DNA from 4 places in the Burkholderia sp. BCC1999 genome. Region 2 is predicted to be linked to each of the others. Evidence: riboswitches for the same ligand, from Rfam matches in the RefSeq annotation. Region 2 holds a riboswitch; each other region holds the start of a gene.

Region 1 (4,205 bases), on a different contig from region 2:
GAGGTCGCCGGGCAGCGCCTGTTGCAATAATTCCGCATGCCGCGCCGAGCCGACGCGATTCGCCAGCACGCCGTGAAACGGCAACCCCGGCCGGAACCGCGCGAGCCCGAACGCGATCGCCGCGAACGTCTGCGCCATCGCCTTCGCCGAGATCACCGCGACGACCGGCACGCCGAACGCGGCCGCGAGATCCGCGCTGCTCGGCGTGCCGTCGAACAGCCCCATCGCGCCTTCGATCAGGATCAGGTCGGCATCGCGCGCGGCATCGGCGAGCAACGCGCGGCACCCGGCTTCGCCGACCATCCCGAGGTCGAGCGCATGCACGGGCGCGCCGCTCGCGCGTTCGAGCAGCATCGGATCGAGAAAATCGGGCCCGGTCTTGAACACGCGCACACGGCGGCCGAGCCGGCGGTGCAGCCGCGCGAGGCCGGCCGTCACCGACGTCTTGCCCTGGCCCGACGCGGGCGCGCTGACGAACAGCGCGGGGCAGGCGAGCATGCTCAGAACTCCACGCCGCGCTGCGCCTTCACGCCTTGCTCCTTGTACGGATGCTTGACGAGCCGCATTTCGGTGACGAGGTCGGCCGCATCGATCAGCGCATCGGGCGCGTGTCGCCCGGTCACGACGACGTGCACCGAGTCGGGGCGCGCGACGAGCGTCGCAAGCACTTCGTCGAGCGGCAGGTATTCGTACTTCAGCACCGTGTTCAGCTCGTCGAGGATCACCATCCGGTAGTCGCCGCTCTCGATCATCCGGCGCGCCTCGTCCCAGCCCTTGCGCGCGGTCGCGATGTCGGCGTCGCGGTTCTGCGTGTTCCACGTATAGCCGTCGCCCATCGTCACGAAATCGCATTCCGCAACCGCGCCGAGGAAGTCGCGCTCGGACGTGTGCAGCGCGCCCTTGATGAACTGCACGACGCCAAGCCGCATGCCGTGCCCGAGCACGCGCACGGCCATGCCGAACGCAGCCGTGCTCTTGCCCTTGCCGTTGCCGGTATTGACGATCAGCAGGCCTTTTTCATGAGTGGCCGCAGCCTGTTTCTTCTCGTGGCCGGCGCGGCGGCGTTCGGTCATCCGCTGATGGGATTCGGCGTCGGTTTTCATCGGATTCGTCCTGTCGAAAGAAAGCGAACAAAGGGTTCAGAGCGGGCCGGCGAACGCGACCGTCACGCCGTCCCGGATGGATTTGGGGCCCAGCAACCGGCCGTTCGGCGCCGCGAGCTGCGCGCACGGTTCGGCCACACCGGCCACACCGAAGCGTGCAAGCGCGGCGTCCGACGGACCGCTCGCGGCCAGTTCGGGACGGCTCGCCAGCTGCGCCGCGTCGAACGCGACGAGCGGCCAGCCGCGTCGCGCGCACAGCGTGCGTAGCGCACGGGCACGCGCCTTGTCGGCGAGCGTCGCGACGAGCGCCGGTTCAATGGCCGGATAACACGCCAGCGCCGCGCGGATCGCGGCATCGAGTTGTGCGGCCGTGACGTCCGCGCGAAAGCCGATGCCGAGCGCGACGCGCATCATGCGCGGCCACCGAGCGCCGCGCGCACCGCCGGATCGTCGGCGAGCGCCGCGACGCGGCCGATCACGACGATCGCAGGCGAACCGAGTCCGGTCGCGCCGATGCGTTCGACGAGGCTGTCGAGCGTCGCGAGTACGTGCCGCTGTTCCGGGCGGGTCGCATTCTCGATCGCCGCGCACGGCGTATCGCCCGGCAGGCCACCGTCGCGCAGCGCTGCGGTAATCGCGTCGAGCCGACGAATGCCCATGTAGATCACGATCGTCATGCGCGTGGCCGCGAGCGCGCGCCAGTCGGGCTCGTCGGTGCCTGCGCCATGGCCGGTGACGAAGATCACGCCTTGCGCGTCACCGCGCTGCGTGACGGGAATGCCGAGCGCGGCCGGCGCGGCGATACCCGCGGTGATGCCGTTCACGACCTCGACCGGAAAACCCGCCGCACCGAGCGCGGCCAGTTCCTCGCCGCCGCGGCCGAACACGAACGGATCGCCGCCCTTGAGCCGCGCGACGCTCCGGCCCGCGCGCAGGTGCGCGAGCATCGCGGCGACGATCGCTTCTTGCGGCGTCGACGCATGGCCGCCGCGCTTGCCGACATGCTCGATTTGCGCGTCGGCGCGCGCATGGCGCAGCACGTCGGGGTTCACGAGATCGTCGACGAGCAGCACGTCGGCCATGCCGATCGCGCGCACGGCCCTGAGCGTCAGCAGGTCGGCGTCACCGGGGCCGGCGCCGATGAGCCAGGCGCGGCTCATCGGCGCCGGCACGGCACGCACCGTGTCGAAACAGTGGAAAGGAAAAGGCGGGCGGCACATCGGCGGCCGGCGGACAGGCAATGCATGACGGATCGGGCGAAGCCCGCGCGAACGCGGGCGGAATGCGCACCCCATCCGTCCCCCGCGGATCGGGCGTTCGGCGAGCATCGGGCTCGCCCCTTGCGTCGGCCGGTATCCGGGCTGGCCGCTTGCCAGGCCGCAGCCTTCCCGCCCGGTGAAGGGCAGTGGCATCGCGGGCGGCCTGGGCGCGTGCGCGGGGAGCGCGTCGCGCGGGCGGCGTACCGTTGCGGGGACAGCACAGGCCGGGCGGATGTCCGCCTCCTGTTTCCCGTTTAACTGCATGCGCGGAATGCGCATGCGAGCACCGAACGCGGCGCTACGATAGCACACGGTTCGCCCGCGCGAACCGGCCACCGACGGCCTTCGGCGCGGCGCACGGGCGATGCGCAACGCAGTCCGGCCGCCCATGGCGCCTTGACGCTCCCCGCACCGCCGCCTACACTCGCACGCGTTTTGGTGCTCGCGCGTGCCGCTCCGGCGCGCGCAGTTAAACGGGAAACAGGGAGCCTGCCTGCATCGCAGTCGAGCCAACCTGTGCTGCCCCCGCAACGGTAAGCGAACGTGTCGCGCGCAACGCGATGCAGCGCCGCTTCGCCGCCTGTCTCGTGCAGGCGGACGACCGCCACTGGATGCCGCGTGCATCCGGGAAGGCGAAGCGGCGTGTTCGCCAGCCCGGATACCGGCCTAAACGTTGGGGTTCAGCGCCGCGGGGAGGCGGCGCATCGTCCACGGCCGCAGCAGGCCCGACGCCCGGTGTTTCCCGCTGTCTGCGCCGATCGGCCCCCGCGCGAATGCGCCCGGGCCGGCGCGGCGAGCAGCAGGCGGCGCGGGCAGGGCCGGTGGCAGCCGTGTTGGCATTCACGATGTCGACCGTTCGCAAGGAAGCACCATGTCCGAATCGTTGTTCCGCCCGTCGTGCGGCTGTCCGCGCGGATCCCGCGGCGATCTTCCTGCGCTTCGCCCGCTGAATTGCCTTGCCGCCACCGACGCGACGATCCCGTCCTGATTCCCTCTTCGACACCGGACCTACCATGACCCTACGCAAGCTTCCCGTCACGATCGTCACGGGCTTTCTCGGCAGCGGCAAGACGACGCTGATGCGCCACATCCTGCAGCACGCCGAAGGCCGCCGCATCGCGGTGATCGTCAACGAATTCGGCGAACTCGGCATCGACGGCGAGATCCTCAAGGGCTGCGGCATCGGCTGCGAGGATGCCGAGGGCGCGCAGGGCGAAGCGTCGGGCCAGCTCTACGAACTCGCGAACGGCTGCCTGTGCTGCACCGTGCAGGAAGAGTTCTATCCGGTGATGGAGGCGCTCGTCGAGCGCCGTGCGGACATCGACCACGTGCTGATCGAGACGTCGGGCCTCGCGCTGCCGAAGCCGCTCGTGCAGGCGTTCAACTGGCCGACGATCCGCAACAGCTTCACGGTCGACGCGGTCGTGACCGTCGTCGACGGCCCGGCCGCCGCGAGCGGCCAGTTCGCGGAAAACCCGCAGGCCGTCGACGCGCAGCGCCGCGCCGATCCGAACCTCGACCATGAATCGCCGCTGCACGAACTGTTCGCCGATCAGCTGTCGTCCGCCGATCTCGTGATCGTCAACAAGGCCGATCTCGTCGGCAATGCGGAATTCGCGCAGATCGAAACCGCGATCCGCGACGAGATCCCGCCGCAGGTGAAGATCGTGCGCGCGACGCGCGGCGAGCTCGACCTCGCGATGCTGCTCGGTCTCGAATCGGCATCTGAAGAAACGATTCACCTGCGTCACGACCATCACGGCTCGGCCGACGACGGCGATCACGATCACCATCACGACGATTTCGACTCGGTGGTCGTGTCGGGCGATGCCGGCACGCGTGA
Region 2 (4,205 bases):
CGGCGTGTCACGCCGCGGTGTCGGCGAGCAGGCTCGATGCGAGCGGGCAGAACGCATGCGAGATCGTATCGACCGTCCAGTCGGGGCTTTCGGCATCGAACCGGCGGTCGACCCAACCCCAGTGATACGGATGCAGCAGGTATTCGCCGAGCAGATCGCCGACCTGCGCGAATTCCTGTTGCCACACGTGCGTCCACGCGCCGGGTGTTTCGATCCGGTTCAGGCGCCAGTTGCGGATGCCCGGCATGAACGCGGGCATCCGCAGCAACTCGTGCTCGAGCAACGCGACCTGTGCTTCGCTTGCCTGCGGGCGCACACGCAACATCAGCGTGCGCCAGATGCCGTCGCGCAACGCGGGCTCGCGCAGGCCGCCGCCGATCGCGCGGCACGCTGCACCGTCGAGGCGCGCGATGCCGGGCAGTTGCGCCAGTGCGGCGAATTCCGCTGAGGAATCGACAAACCGTTCATCGCGCAGCACGTCGAGCGTGTAGTCGCCCGCGCCCCAGCAGCCTTCGAGATTGCGCGCGAGCGCCACGCGTTTCGCGCCCGGCAGCGCGTGCGCGGCTTCGCGCAATGCGTGCTCGATCGCTTCCGCGTCGCGATCGGCCGAAACGAATACCTGTGCCGTGTCATGCCGCATGGTCGACCTCCGTCAGCGCGGGCAGCGGCGCGTTGGCGTCCGTCATCACGTGACGGCGGCGCGCATCGCACAGCCCGTCGACGGCCATCCAGAACGCGACCACGTCGCCATCGGTCAATGCGCGCATCCGGTAATAGGCATACGCATCGTCGACCTGCCACGTCAGCCACAGGGTGCTCGGCTGCCCCGGCGCCGCAACGGGCGGCGACACCCAGCGGCAGGCCGCCGTCAGTCCGCGCGCCGCATGGCCGGGCAGGTAGCGCTCGCGCAGCAGCGCGAGCACGTCGGGAATGCGCTCGGGCGCGAGCGTGATTTCGTCTACGATCTGGATCATTCGCGTATCGTCCGTGGTCGTTCGGGTCGGGATGCATGGCCGGCCTACGCCGTTCCAGCGAGGCCGAAGGCGGCCAGCGTGGATAGCATTCTTGCGTGGGGGCTGCTCGCGAACCCCTACCGGCCCGCTCACCGGCCCCTGTCGCAACGATCAGAACGGGAGACTCATGAAACAGCGTGTATTGCCGGCGAGCGGACGCGTGCTGCCGGGTCTCGGCGCACGCCTGCTGAACGAACTCACGCGCAGCGGCACGCCTCCGGCCGACCACGCGGCGCACGCGCCGCAAGCGGCGGCGACCCCGGGCGGCTTCGTCGCGCTGTACCGCGACGCGATCGAGCGGCTCGAGGCGCAGGTCGCACGCGGCGACGGCCATCCGCCGATGCGCAAGCAGGAAGTCGACCTGATGTGCCGGTGCCTGCTGAGCTGCGCGACGCTCGCCGACGCGATCCGCTGCGCGCGCGACTTCTGCGAAATGTTGACGCCGCGCGCCGGCGTGCTGTCGCTCACGGTACGCGACGGGCGTGCGACGTTCCGGATGGATTCGCTGCGGCGCACGCGCAGCCCGGCCACGTGCCTCGTCGACCTGACCGGGCTGTTCTGCTATCTGCAGCTGTTCGGCTGGCTGATCGGGCAGCCGCTGCGGCCGACCGACGTGTGGCTCGGCCATCCGCGCCGCGACGACGCGGTGCCGCTGCTCGGGCTGTTCAACGCGCCGGTCGACGTCGGCCGGAAAACCTATGGCTTCGCGTTCGATGCGACGCGGCTCGATTGCCGCGTGATCCGGCAGCCGGGCGAACTCGACGCGTTTCTCGTCGACTTCCCGTTTCGTCTGATCGATGCGCCGCCGGCCGTCGTGTCATGGGCGCAGCAGGTGCGCGGTTTTCTCGATGCGGCGCTCGCGCGCGAACAGGCGCTGCCGGCGCTTGCGGAGCTGGCCGCGTGGCTCGGCGTCAGCGAGGCGACGTTGCGGCGGCGGCTGGCGGCGGAAGGAAGCGGCTATCACGTGCTGCGCGAACAATGCGTGGCCGATGCGGCCCGACGATGTCTGCACGAGACCGACTGGCCGATTACCCGCGTGGCCGCGTATCTCGGCTTCGGCGGCGAAGAGGCGTTCCGGCGCGCGTTCGTGCGCTGGAACGGCGTCGCGCCGAGCCGGTTCAGGCGCGATCGCATGACGCACGGCCACCCCGATTCTTCAGACAAGAAACGCGGCACCGGCGCATAAGGGAAAGGATTCGGAAAGCGATTGCCGGGTAATGACGTTTTTTCGCATCCCGCGCGGTGCGGCAATTGACTCGCCCGAGCGCGCGCCATTACCCTTGCGCGCTGATGGTTCCCAGGGATGGGATCAAAAGGGAACGCAGGAGGGGCAACGCCTCGAATCTGCGGCTGCCCCCGCAACTGTGAGCGGCGAATTCGTGCCACTGCATGCCACTGGGAAACCGGGAAGGCCTGCACGGATGACGACCCGCGAGCCAGGAGACCTGCCATCGACCCGAGGTCCAGCAGCCGCACCGGGCGGGGTGTCCCGATGTGCAAGCACCGCCGCTGGCGGCCGCCCGTTGCATGGACGAACCGACCTCAGGATCCGTCAGATGTCCTTCATTCCCGAATCCGCTTCCCTGCCGGAAGCGTCGCACCGACACGCCGTCGGCACGCGCAACCTGCCCGCCGTCCGCTCACGATCGCCGTATGCGCAACGCGCTTTCTCTCGCTGTCTCATGAATATTCGTTACCTGCTCGCCACGTCCGCCGCCTCCGCGCTGCTCGTCCCGATCGCCCATGCCGCCGGCGACACCGCGCTCCAGCCGCCCGCCCAGCCAGCGGAAAGCGTCGACCTGCCGACGATCAGCGTGACCGACACGCGTCGCCTGCCCGAATCGTTCGACGGCCGCTATGCGTCGACCCAGGTACTCACGCGAACCGATCTCGACCGCCTGTCGCCGAGCGAGCCGAGCATCACGCAGGCGCTTGCGATGCTGCCCGGCGTGACCGTTTCGCAGACCGGCGGCCCCGGCTCCTCCGCATCGGTCAGCATCCGCGGCTCGTCGGCGAGCCAGGTCGCCGTGTTCATCGACGGCATCCGGATCGGCTCGCCGACTACCGGCATCGCGCCGTGGGCCGACCTGCCGACGGAAGCGTTCGAACGTGTCGAGGTGATTTCGGGGCCGGCCGCCGCGTCGTTCGGCGCCAACGCGATGGGCGGTGTCGTGCAACTGTTCACGCGCCGCTCGTCGAACCAGCCGAACCAGACCACCGTGTCGTTCGGCGGCGGATCGAACAAGACGTTCGACACGCAGCTACGCACGTCGGGTACGGTGCCGTCGACCGGGCCGCTCGCCGCGCTCGGCGGACTCACCTACTCGCTTGGCCTGCACTCGTACAACACGGCCGGCATCGATTCGACGCGGCCCGTCTTGCCATATCACGAGGACGGCCGCAATCCGTATCACGCGCAGGATCTCGATGCGCGCCTCGGCTACGCACGCGACAACTGGTCGATCTCGACGTTCGCGCTGTATCACCGCTCCGACCTGTCCTACGACAACAGCGGCTATGCGAACCGCCAGCTCGATCATCAGCTGACGACCGGTCTCGCGTTCCATCTCGACATCACGCCCGATACGCAGTTCGACCAGTCGTTCGGTTATGCGAACGATCGCCAGTTCCTCTACGCGAGCGATCCGTCCATCCCGACCGACCAGATCAATTCACAGCGCATCAGCACGTCGACGTCCCTGACCCATCAGGAGCGCGGGTTCCACCTGTTCGGCCTGCCGCTGTCGGGCGAGAGCAAGCTCGCGTACGACTTCACGCGCGAACAGGCATTCCTGCCGATCGACGCGCCCGGCGGCATACCGACGCGCAACGACTCCGCGTTCTCGCTGCATCAGTCGGCCACGCTCGGCAGCGTCACGATGTTCCTCGCGGGGCGTCGCGAGATCATCGCCGGGCAAGGCGTGAACACGGGCAATGCCGCGCTGTCGTGGGCGATCACGCCGGTCTACACGGCGCGCGTGTCGTACGGCAACGCGTTCCGCCTGCCGAGTTTCAACGACCTGTACTACCCCGGCTACGGCAATCCGAACCTCAGCCCGGAACGCAGCACGTCGGTCGAGGCGGCGCTCGACGCGAACACGTCGTACGGCACGTTCTCCGCCGCGATCTACGACACGCGCGTCAACAACCTGATCGCGTACAACCCGGCGACGTATTCGCCGATCAACATCG
Region 3 (4,205 bases), on a different contig from region 2:
CTCCAGCGTGCTCTGCGCGACGCCCGAGAACGCGTTGATCGCCGCACCGCCGGCCAGGAAGTTCGCGACCATCTGCGCGGTCACCGCCTGCGGATAAGGACTGACACCCTCGGCCGCGATCCCGTGATCGCCGGCGAACACGATCGTCACCGGGCGCTGCACGACCGGCCGTTCGGTGCGCTGGATCAGGCCGATCTGCAGCGCGAGCGCCTCGAGCTGGCCGAGGCTGCCGGGCGGCTTGGTCTTGTGGTCGATCACATGCTGCAGGCGTATGCGCAGCGCGTCGTCGAGCGGCGCGATCGCGGGCGGGAAGTGGGTCGGAGTCGTCATCGGGAAGCCGTGTCGTGGGCGCGGCACACGCCGCGCATCGGAAGAATCGGAAAAGGAAAGTTCATTGTCGCGCAGGCCACGCCGGCAACAGCGCATCGCGGCCGTTCTCGCGGATCAGCACGAGCGGATAGCCGAATGCGTCGCTCGCGCGTTCGGGCGTCAGCACGTCGTGCACGGGGCCGGCCCACGCGCGACCGCACCCGTCGAGCAGCAGCGCATGCGTCGCGAAACGCCGCGCGAGGTTCAGGTCGTGGCACGAGAACAGCACCGTGCGCGGGCCCGCATCGAGCCATGCGGTCAGCGCGCTCAGGCAGTCGATCTGGTGATGCAGGTCGAGATGCGCGAGCGGTTCATCGAGCAGCATCAACGGCGCATCCTGGCACAGCGTCGCGGCCAGCGCGACCCGCTGCCGCTCGCCGCCCGACAGCGACAACACGTCGCGCGACGCGAGCGCGGTCAGGTCGAACGTCGCAAGTGCATCGTGCGCGGCCGCGCGATCGCCGTCGCGCTCCCAGCCCCAGCCACCGAGATACGGAAAGCGGTTGAGCAGCACCGTGTCGAATACGGTCGCGCTGAACGCGTCGTGCAGTTGCTGCGGCATCAGCGCGCGGCGCTGCGCGAGTGGTTCCGGGCGCCACGCGGCAAGCGGCCGGCCGTCGATCTCGACTTGTCCGCCGGCCGGCGGCTGCAGCCCCGCGAGCGTCGCGAGCAGCGTCGTCTTGCCCGCGCCGTTCGGCCCCGCTACGCACCAGATCTCGCCGGGGCGGAAGGCCTGCGTGAACCCGTCGAGCAATGTGCGCGCGCCGGCCTTCAGCGTCAGGTCGACGGCCGCGTAGCGCAGGTCGCTGCCAGCGTGCAGTGCGGCATCCGTCATCGCATCGGTCTCCTCAACAACATCCACAGGAACACCGGCACGCCGATCAACGCGGTCATCACGCCGACCGGCAACTGTGCGGGCGCGATCGCGGTGCGCGCGAGCAGGTCGGCCGCCATCACGCCGCCGCCGCCCGCGAGCATCGCGGCCGGCAGCAGCATTCGCTGGTCGTTGCCGAACGCGAGCCGCAGCGCATGCGGCACAACGAGGCCGACGAAGCCGATCGTGCCGGCCGTCGTCACCGCAGCCGCGGCGGCCAGCGACGCGACGAGATAGATCCGCACGCGCAGGCGCGCGACGGGCACGCCGAGCGCGAGCGCGGTCGCGTCGCCACGCAGCAGCACGTTCAGTTGCGGCGCGACCGGCAGCGCGACGCAGGCGGCCAGCAGCAGCGCGCCCCATGCGAACCACGGCGTCGTCACGCCGTTCAGGTCGCCCGTGAGCCAGAAGATGATGCCGCGCAGCCTCGCATCGGGTGCGAGCGACAGCAACAGCGTGACGAGTGCGCCCCACCCTGCCGCGATCACGACACCCGTGAGCAGCAGGCGCGGCGACGCGTCGCGCGAATCGCCGCGCCACAGCTCGCGGCGCGCGAGGCCGAGCACGAGCGCGACCGAGACGAGCGAGCCGGCAAATGCGGATGCGTCGACGAGCCACCACGCGCCGCCCGCGATCATCGCGACGAGCGCGAAGCCGGCCGCGCCGCCGGACACGCCGAGCACGTAGGGTTCCGCGAGCGGATTGCGCAGCAGCACCTGCAGCAGTGCTCCGGCCAGCGCGAGCAGCGCGCCGCACGCGAAGCCCGCGAGTGCACGCGGCAGACGCAGCGTGCGGACGATATCGGCAAACAGCGCATCGCCGCCATGCGGCACGAGCGATGCAAGTGCCTGCCACGGCGACATCGGCACGCTGCCGATCGACAGCGATGCGACGAACAGCAACGCGACCATGGCGGCCAGCGCGGCCCAGATTGCGGCAGCGCGCGCGGCGCTCATGCCGTGCACGGCCGCGCGCATGACGCGCGGCGCATCCGCTTGAGGTTGCCGGCCGGACGTGACAAGGACGCCGCGCGGACGATTGGGGTCAGCATCGAAGAACATTCCGTGAAGCATTGCGCGCCCCGCCTCCCCGCAGGCCGCGCGTCACGAAGCCCGTGCGGGCTTCCCGTCTCGGCCGGTATCCGGGCTGGCGGCGGTCCGGCTCGCCTTCCCGCGCGTTTCAAGCGCAGTGGCCCGCGCCCGCGTGCGACACCTGCACGCAAAACGCGCCCGAGCCGGCCTGCGTCGGGAGACGCGGCCGCTTACCGTTGCGGGGGCAGCGCAGGTTGGCACGCTCTCGAAGCGCACGCCCTGCTTCCCGTTTAACCGCGCGTGCCACGCGCGAGCACCGAGGCGGCGCCAGTTTAGGAGCCGGTCGCGCGAGCGTCAAGGAAGCGTCAGGACACGTACGGGAAGCACCGATTCACGGCAAGAAGCAGGGGTGTTACGACTGGAAACGATACAGATGTCGGATTGCGCGTTATTCCGCGCTAAAATGCTGGGTCTTTAGAGGACGCAGCAAATGCTCAACGAACTCGAAACCTTATCTCAAAATATTGGCCGTCTGATTTCGCTGAACAAGCGCTATCACGCGGAACGGCTCGCGCTCGAGGAGCAGGTCGCGCAATTGCGCGCGGAAGCGGACACGGTCCGCGCGGAACTCGCGGAACTTCGCGACGAACGCAATGCACTCGCGGCCGAGCGTGACACGCTGTCGGCAAAGATCGACGACGCCCAGGTGAAACTGAACGCGATTCTCGAAAAGCTGCCGCGCTCGAAAAGCGCGGAGCAAGCCGACAACCAGCTCGACCTGCTGGATGCGCAGGCGCGTACGGATGGCGATGACGCGGCCAGCCACGGAGAACATGCATGAGCACCAAGCAGATCGAAGTCTCGATTCTCGGCCAGCCCTATCGGTTGGCCTGTTCGGCCGAGACCGAAGCGGCGCTGCTCGAGGCAGTCGCGCGTGTCGACGCCGAAATGTCGAAAATCCGCTCGAACAGCTCGGTACGCGGCACCGATCGCATTGCGGTGATGGCGGCGCTGTCGCTCGCATCGGAATTGCTGCGGCTGCAAACGAGCGTGCGGCACGGTGAAGCATTTCCGGCGGAGGAAATCCGTCGTACAATGCACCAGATGAACGAACAGCTCGGCGCGGTGCTCGCACAGCACGAGACGCAGTAACGTTTTAATCGATACGTCGATTCCCCTTGATCTCGGCGGTCAACGGTGGTCAAATTGGCGCATCGAATCACAGTTCAGTCAGCTTCCCTGCCTGGTTCGCCAAGGTCATATATTCCTTGAACCAATGCCATGTGCACGGTTGCGGAAATTTGTAGCACGGGCGCGCGCGTCACTCTGTCTGATGTACCCGAAGTGCTGCTAACTGCGACCAATTCTGAACCCCAGGTTCAGGATGCCGGCCTAGCGGCCAAGGCGGGGACCTATCCAACGGCATCGGGCACGTCCCGGTGCCGTTTTCTTTTGTAGCAGCCTCTTTCTGCGTCGATCACGATCCATGCAATACTGGCTGATGAAGTCCGAACCGGACGAAGCGAGCATCGACGATCTCGCCAACGCACCGCAGCGCTCGCTGCCGTGGACCGGCGTGCGCAACTATCAGGCGCGCAATTTCATGCGCGACACGATGAAGATCGGCGACGGCGTGCTGTTCTATCACTCGAGCTGCCCCGAGCCGGGCATCGCGGGCCTCGCCGAAGTATCGTCGACGCCCTACCCCGATCCCACGCAGTTCGATCCGGCAAGCCCCTATTACGACCCGAAATCGACGCAGGAAGCGCCGCGCTGGCTGCTCGTCGACGTGCGCTACGTGAAAAAGTCGCCGCTCGTGCCGCTCGCCGCACTGCGCGAACACGACGAACTCGCCGACATGCGCGTGCTGGCTCGCGGCAACCGATTGTCGATCACACCCGTGACGCGCACCGAATGGCGCTTCATCACCG
Region 4 (4,205 bases), on a different contig from region 2:
CGCGACCAGCCGGCCGCCGGGTTTCAGCGATGCCCAGCACGCGTCGAGCACGCCGGGCGCCGTCGCACCGCCGCCGATGAAGATCGCGTCGGGCGTCGCGAGCCCTGCAAGCGCGTCGGGCGCGCGGCCCGCGACGAGCTGCAGGCCCGGGACGCCGAGCGCGTCGCGGTTGTGTTCGATGAAGCGCTGCCGTTCCGCATGCGCTTCGATCGCGATCGCCTGGCAGGACGGATGCGCACGCATCCATTCGATGCCGATCGAACCGCTGCCCGCGCCGACGTCCCACAGCAGTTCGCCGGGCGCGGGCGCGAGGCGCCCGAGCGTCATCGCGCGCAGGTCGCGCTTGGTGAGCTGGCCGTCGTGGCGGTAGGCATCGTCGGGCAGGCCGGGCGTGAGCGCGCGACGTGGCGCGTCGGGGCCGGCCTGGCAGTCGAGCGCGACAAGATTGAGCGCGGCCGTTTCCGCAACGCTCCAGTCCTGCGCGAGGCCGTCGAGACGCCGCTCGAGCGGACCGCCCAGATGTTCGAACACGCTGATGCGCGTCGGCCCGAAGCCGCGCGCGGCGAGTTCGGCCGCGACGGCGGCCGGCGTGCGGCCGTCGGCGCTCAGCACGAACAGGCGCCGGCCCGGCAGCAGATGCCGCGCAAGCGTCGCGAGCGGACGGCCGACCAGCGAGACCGCGCCGACGTCCTGCAATGCCCAGCCGAGGCGCGCGGCCGCGAGCGACAGCGACGACGGTGCGGGCAGCACACGCCAGTCATCGGAGGAAAGCTGGCGCGCGAGCGTCGCGCCGACGCCGAACAGCATCGGGTCGCCGCTCGCGAGCACGCAAACGGGCGAGCCGCGCCGCGCGAGCACGCCCGCGAGATCGAACGGCGACGGCCACGCTTCGCGTTCGGCACGCAGCCGTGCGGGCAGCATGTCGAGATGCCGTTTCGCACCGACGACGAGCGTCGCGTCGAGCAGCGCGCGACGTGCGCTGCGCCCAAGCCCCGCGTAACCGTCGTCGCCGATGCCCACTACCGTCAGCCACGCCGTCATGCACCCTTCCCCATCGTTCGATTCCCTGCAATTTATTGCGATGCGCGGCCGTCGTGCTGCCGCGCGTTGATTCGTTGACGCCCGTCGCCACCGCCTGCCCGGACACGCGATGCGGCAGCGATGTCAGCCGTGCGGCGCGCCGCCGAGGTAGTTCAGCAAGGTCAGATACATGCCGGCGATCGATGCGACCAGCAGCCAGCCGAGCAGCAGCCACACGAACGGCCGCACACCGCCTCGCCTGAACAGCCAGGTTCCGCCGGCCACGATCGGCACGACGAGGCCGACGAGCCCGACATTCTTCGGCCACTGCGCGGACGGCGCAAACGGAATCAGCGTGAATGCGAGCAGCATCCATGCGGGGATGCCCAGCAAGGCCAGCGCAATCCCCATGCCGAACAGCTCCGTCCTGCCGAGTTTCATCATTGCGGATCCCGGCGGCTCGCCGGTCGGATGTCGAGCCGCCAATCGTACCATCCGCGCGCGCTCGCGCAGTCCGCCGCAGCCGTGCTGCGACGCGGCTGCAGGGCAAACCCGCCGATGCCGGAGCGTCGTGAAAATCGGGTATCCTACGGCCGTTCGTTCGCCGGTGCCCTTCGGGGCCGAAGAGGGAACACAGGGCGCGCCACGCGCCGCTGTGGCTGCCCCCGCAACTGTAGACAGCGAGCCGATCTCCCCTTCATGCCACTGGTTTCACCGGGAAGGCCGGGAGCCGGCGCCGACCTGTCAGCCAGGAGACCTGCCGGCCAGAAAGTGCGTGCGTGCCAGTCGGCGTCGGGCGGGGTGTACCGATGCGTTGGCCGCGGCGCGACACTGTCCCGGTATCCCGTTGAGTTCCGCCCCCGATTCGATTCCTGCATCGCCCGTCGTGCGCCCGTCGGCTTGCCCGGGGCTCGTGCGCGTGGTCGCGGCCGCCGATGGCGGCCTGTGCCGGATCAAGCTGCCGGGCGGCCGGCTCGATGCACGCCAGGCGCGCGCGATTGCCGCCGCCGCACGTGCGTACGGCTCCGGCGCGATCGACGCGACCAATCGCGCGAATCTCCAGCTGCGCGGCATTCGCGACGGTGCCGCCGACGCGCTGACGCGTGCGTTGCTCGATGCGGGGCTCGGCCCGCGCGCCGAGGCGGCGGCAGGTTCGGCCAACGATACGGCCGCGCTCGCCGCGAGCGACGACGTCCGCAACATCATGCTCAGCCCGCTCGCCGGGCACGATCCCGCCGCGCTCATCGATAGCCACGCACTCGCCATTCCGCTGCTCGACATGCTGGCCAGCGAGCCGCGCCGTGGCGAGCTGTCGCCCAAATTCTCGATCCAGCTCGACGGCGGCGAATCGGTGGTGGAGCTCGACCATCCGCACGACATCTGGCTGGCCGCATGGCGCCGCGCCGACGGCGCGGTACGCATCGCGGCCGGGCTGGCCGGCTGCCCGCCGGTCGTAGATGGCGACCGGCCTGCGTCGGTCGATGTGTCGCCCGATCAGGCGGTCGCGCTGGTCCGCGCACTGCTGCTCGCGTTCCTCGATCTCGCGCCAGCCGATGTCACGCGGATGCGCGCATTGCTGGCAGCGTGCGGCGAACGCGCGTTACTCGAACGCGCGCGGCACTACCTGCCCTTCCCGCTCACGGCCGATCTCGCGCTCGCCGGCTGGCGGCGCACGCGCACCGATCGGGCGCTGCGTTTCGGCATGCGCCCGTCGCTCGATGCGGCGCGCGGCAGCGTCGGTGCGCAATGCGTGCTCGGGCGGCTCGACGCGACGCAGCTGGAACGGCTCGCCGCGCTGGCCGAAGCCGATGGCGACGGCACGCTGTCGATGACGCCGTGGCAAGGCGTGTTTCTGCACGGTGTGCCGAACGAACGCGCCCCGGCCACGCTCGACGCACTCGCGTCGCTCGGCCTCGTGTGCCGGCCGTCGGACCCGCTTGCGACACTCGTCGCCTGTACCGGCAGCGCGGGCTGTGCGAAAGCACGCGCCGACACGAAACACGACGCGCTCGCACTCGCCGCGCGCATCGGCCATCCGGTCGACGTGCACCTGACCGGTTGCGAACGCCATTGCGCGATGCCGCATCCCGCGACGCATACGCTCGTCGCGGTGGCGCCCGCGCATTACGACCTTTACCGGCGCGACGCGGCCGAGGGCCTCGGCGCCCCGCTTGCGCGCCATCTGACGATTGACCAGGCCGCGGCCCGTTTGACGGGCGCGCGGCACAGCCAGGACACCACCGATGCTTGACTACATTCGCGACGGGCAGGAAATCTATCGCCAGTCGTTCGCGACGATCCGCGCCGAGGCCGACCTGTCACAGGTTCCGCCCGACCTCGAGAAACTCGCGGTGCGCGTGATCCATGCATGCGGGATGGTCGACGTCGTCTACGACCTGCGCTTCTCGGCCGGCGCCGGCTCGGCGGGCCGTACGGCGCTCGCGGCCGGCGCGCCGATCCTGTGCGACGCGAGGATGGTCGCCGAAGGCATCACGCGCGCGCGGCTGCCGGCCGACAACCGCGTGATCTGCACACTCGGCGAGCCGGAAGTGCCCGATCTCGCGCGCCATCTCGGCAACACGCGCTCGGCCGCCGCACTCGAATTGTGGCGTCCGCATCTCGCGGGCAGCGTCGTCGTGATCGGCAATGCGCCGACCGCGCTGTTCCACCTGCTCGACATGCTCGACGCCGGCGCGCCGCGCCCCGCGCTGATCCTCGGTTTTCCGGTCGGCTTCATCGGCGCGGCCGAATCGAAGGCGATGCTCGATGCCGACAGCCGTGGCGTGCCGTACGTCGCGCTGCTCGGCCGACGCGGCGGCAGCGCGATGGCTGCCGCCGCGGTCAACGCGCTCGCGACGGAGGTCGAATGACGACCGCACGCGGACGCCTGTTCGGGGTCGGCGTCGGCCCCGGCGATCCTGAACTGATGACGATCAAGGCGCTGCGCGTGCTGCAGGCGGCGCCCGTGGTCGCGTATTTCGTCGCTAAGGGCAAGAAAGGCAATGCGTACGGCATCGTCGAAGCGCACCTGCTCGACGGGCAGACGCAACTGCCGCTCGTCTATCCGGTGACGACCGAAGCACTGCCGCCGCCGCTCTGCTACGAGACGGTGATCGCCGACTTCTACGACACGGCAGCCGAGATCGTCGCCGCACACCTCGACGCGGGGCGCGACGTCGCGGTGA

The links. A riboswitch is a leader RNA that binds a small molecule or an ion and turns the genes downstream of it on or off. The one in region 2 is predicted to bind cobalamin.
Region 1: another riboswitch for cobalamin. It lies ahead of cobA (uroporphyrinogen-III C-methyltransferase); the one in region 2 lies ahead of U5809_RS04185 (TonB-dependent receptor domain-containing protein).
Region 3: another riboswitch for cobalamin. It lies ahead of U5809_RS07220 (FecCD family ABC transporter permease); the one in region 2 lies ahead of U5809_RS04185 (TonB-dependent receptor domain-containing protein).
Region 4: another riboswitch for cobalamin. It lies ahead of cobG (precorrin-3B synthase); the one in region 2 lies ahead of U5809_RS04185 (TonB-dependent receptor domain-containing protein).

The regions. Positions count from the first base shown of each region.
Region 1 is NZ_CAJPHP010000012.1:28,209-32,413, reverse strand. It holds gene U5809_RS18720 (cobyrinate a,c-diamide synthase) at 1-498, opposite strand, end outside; gene cobO (cob(I)yrinic acid a,c-diamide adenosyltransferase) at 501-1,103, opposite strand; gene U5809_RS18710 (cobalamin biosynthesis protein) at 1,140-1,517, opposite strand; gene cobA (uroporphyrinogen-III C-methyltransferase) at 1,514-2,323, opposite strand; cobalamin riboswitch at 2,433-2,668, opposite strand; cobalamin riboswitch at 2,782-3,047, shown strand; gene cobW (cobalamin biosynthesis protein CobW) at 3,376-4,205, shown strand, end outside.
Region 2 is NZ_CAJPHP010000002.1:281,546-285,750, reverse strand. It holds gene U5809_RS04200 (Dabb family protein) at 8-640, opposite strand; gene U5809_RS04195 (hypothetical protein) at 630-974, opposite strand; gene U5809_RS04190 (AraC family transcriptional regulator) at 1,141-2,199, shown strand; cobalamin riboswitch at 2,288-2,481, shown strand; gene U5809_RS04185 (TonB-dependent receptor domain-containing protein) at 2,696-4,205, shown strand, end outside.
Region 3 is NZ_CAJPHP010000004.1:155,102-159,306, reverse strand. It holds gene cobT (nicotinate-nucleotide--dimethylbenzimidazole phosphoribosyltransferase) at 1-330, opposite strand, end outside; gene U5809_RS07225 (ABC transporter ATP-binding protein) at 392-1,204, opposite strand; gene U5809_RS07220 (FecCD family ABC transporter permease) at 1,201-2,316, opposite strand; cobalamin riboswitch at 2,358-2,610, opposite strand; gene U5809_RS07215 (ATPase) at 2,765-3,115, shown strand; gene U5809_RS07210 (cell division protein ZapA) at 3,112-3,426, shown strand; RNA gene ssrS (6S RNA) at 3,508-3,689, shown strand; gene U5809_RS07200 (EVE domain-containing protein) at 3,761-4,205, shown strand, end outside.
Region 4 is NZ_CAJPHP010000012.1:4,679-8,883, forward strand. It holds gene cbiE (precorrin-6y C5,15-methyltransferase (decarboxylating) subunit CbiE) at 1-1,041, opposite strand, end outside; gene U5809_RS18600 (hypothetical protein) at 1,165-1,461, opposite strand; cobalamin riboswitch at 1,609-1,800, shown strand; gene cobG (precorrin-3B synthase) at 1,907-3,271, shown strand; gene U5809_RS18610 (precorrin-8X methylmutase) at 3,264-3,890, shown strand; gene U5809_RS18615 (precorrin-2 C(20)-methyltransferase) at 3,887-4,205, shown strand, end outside.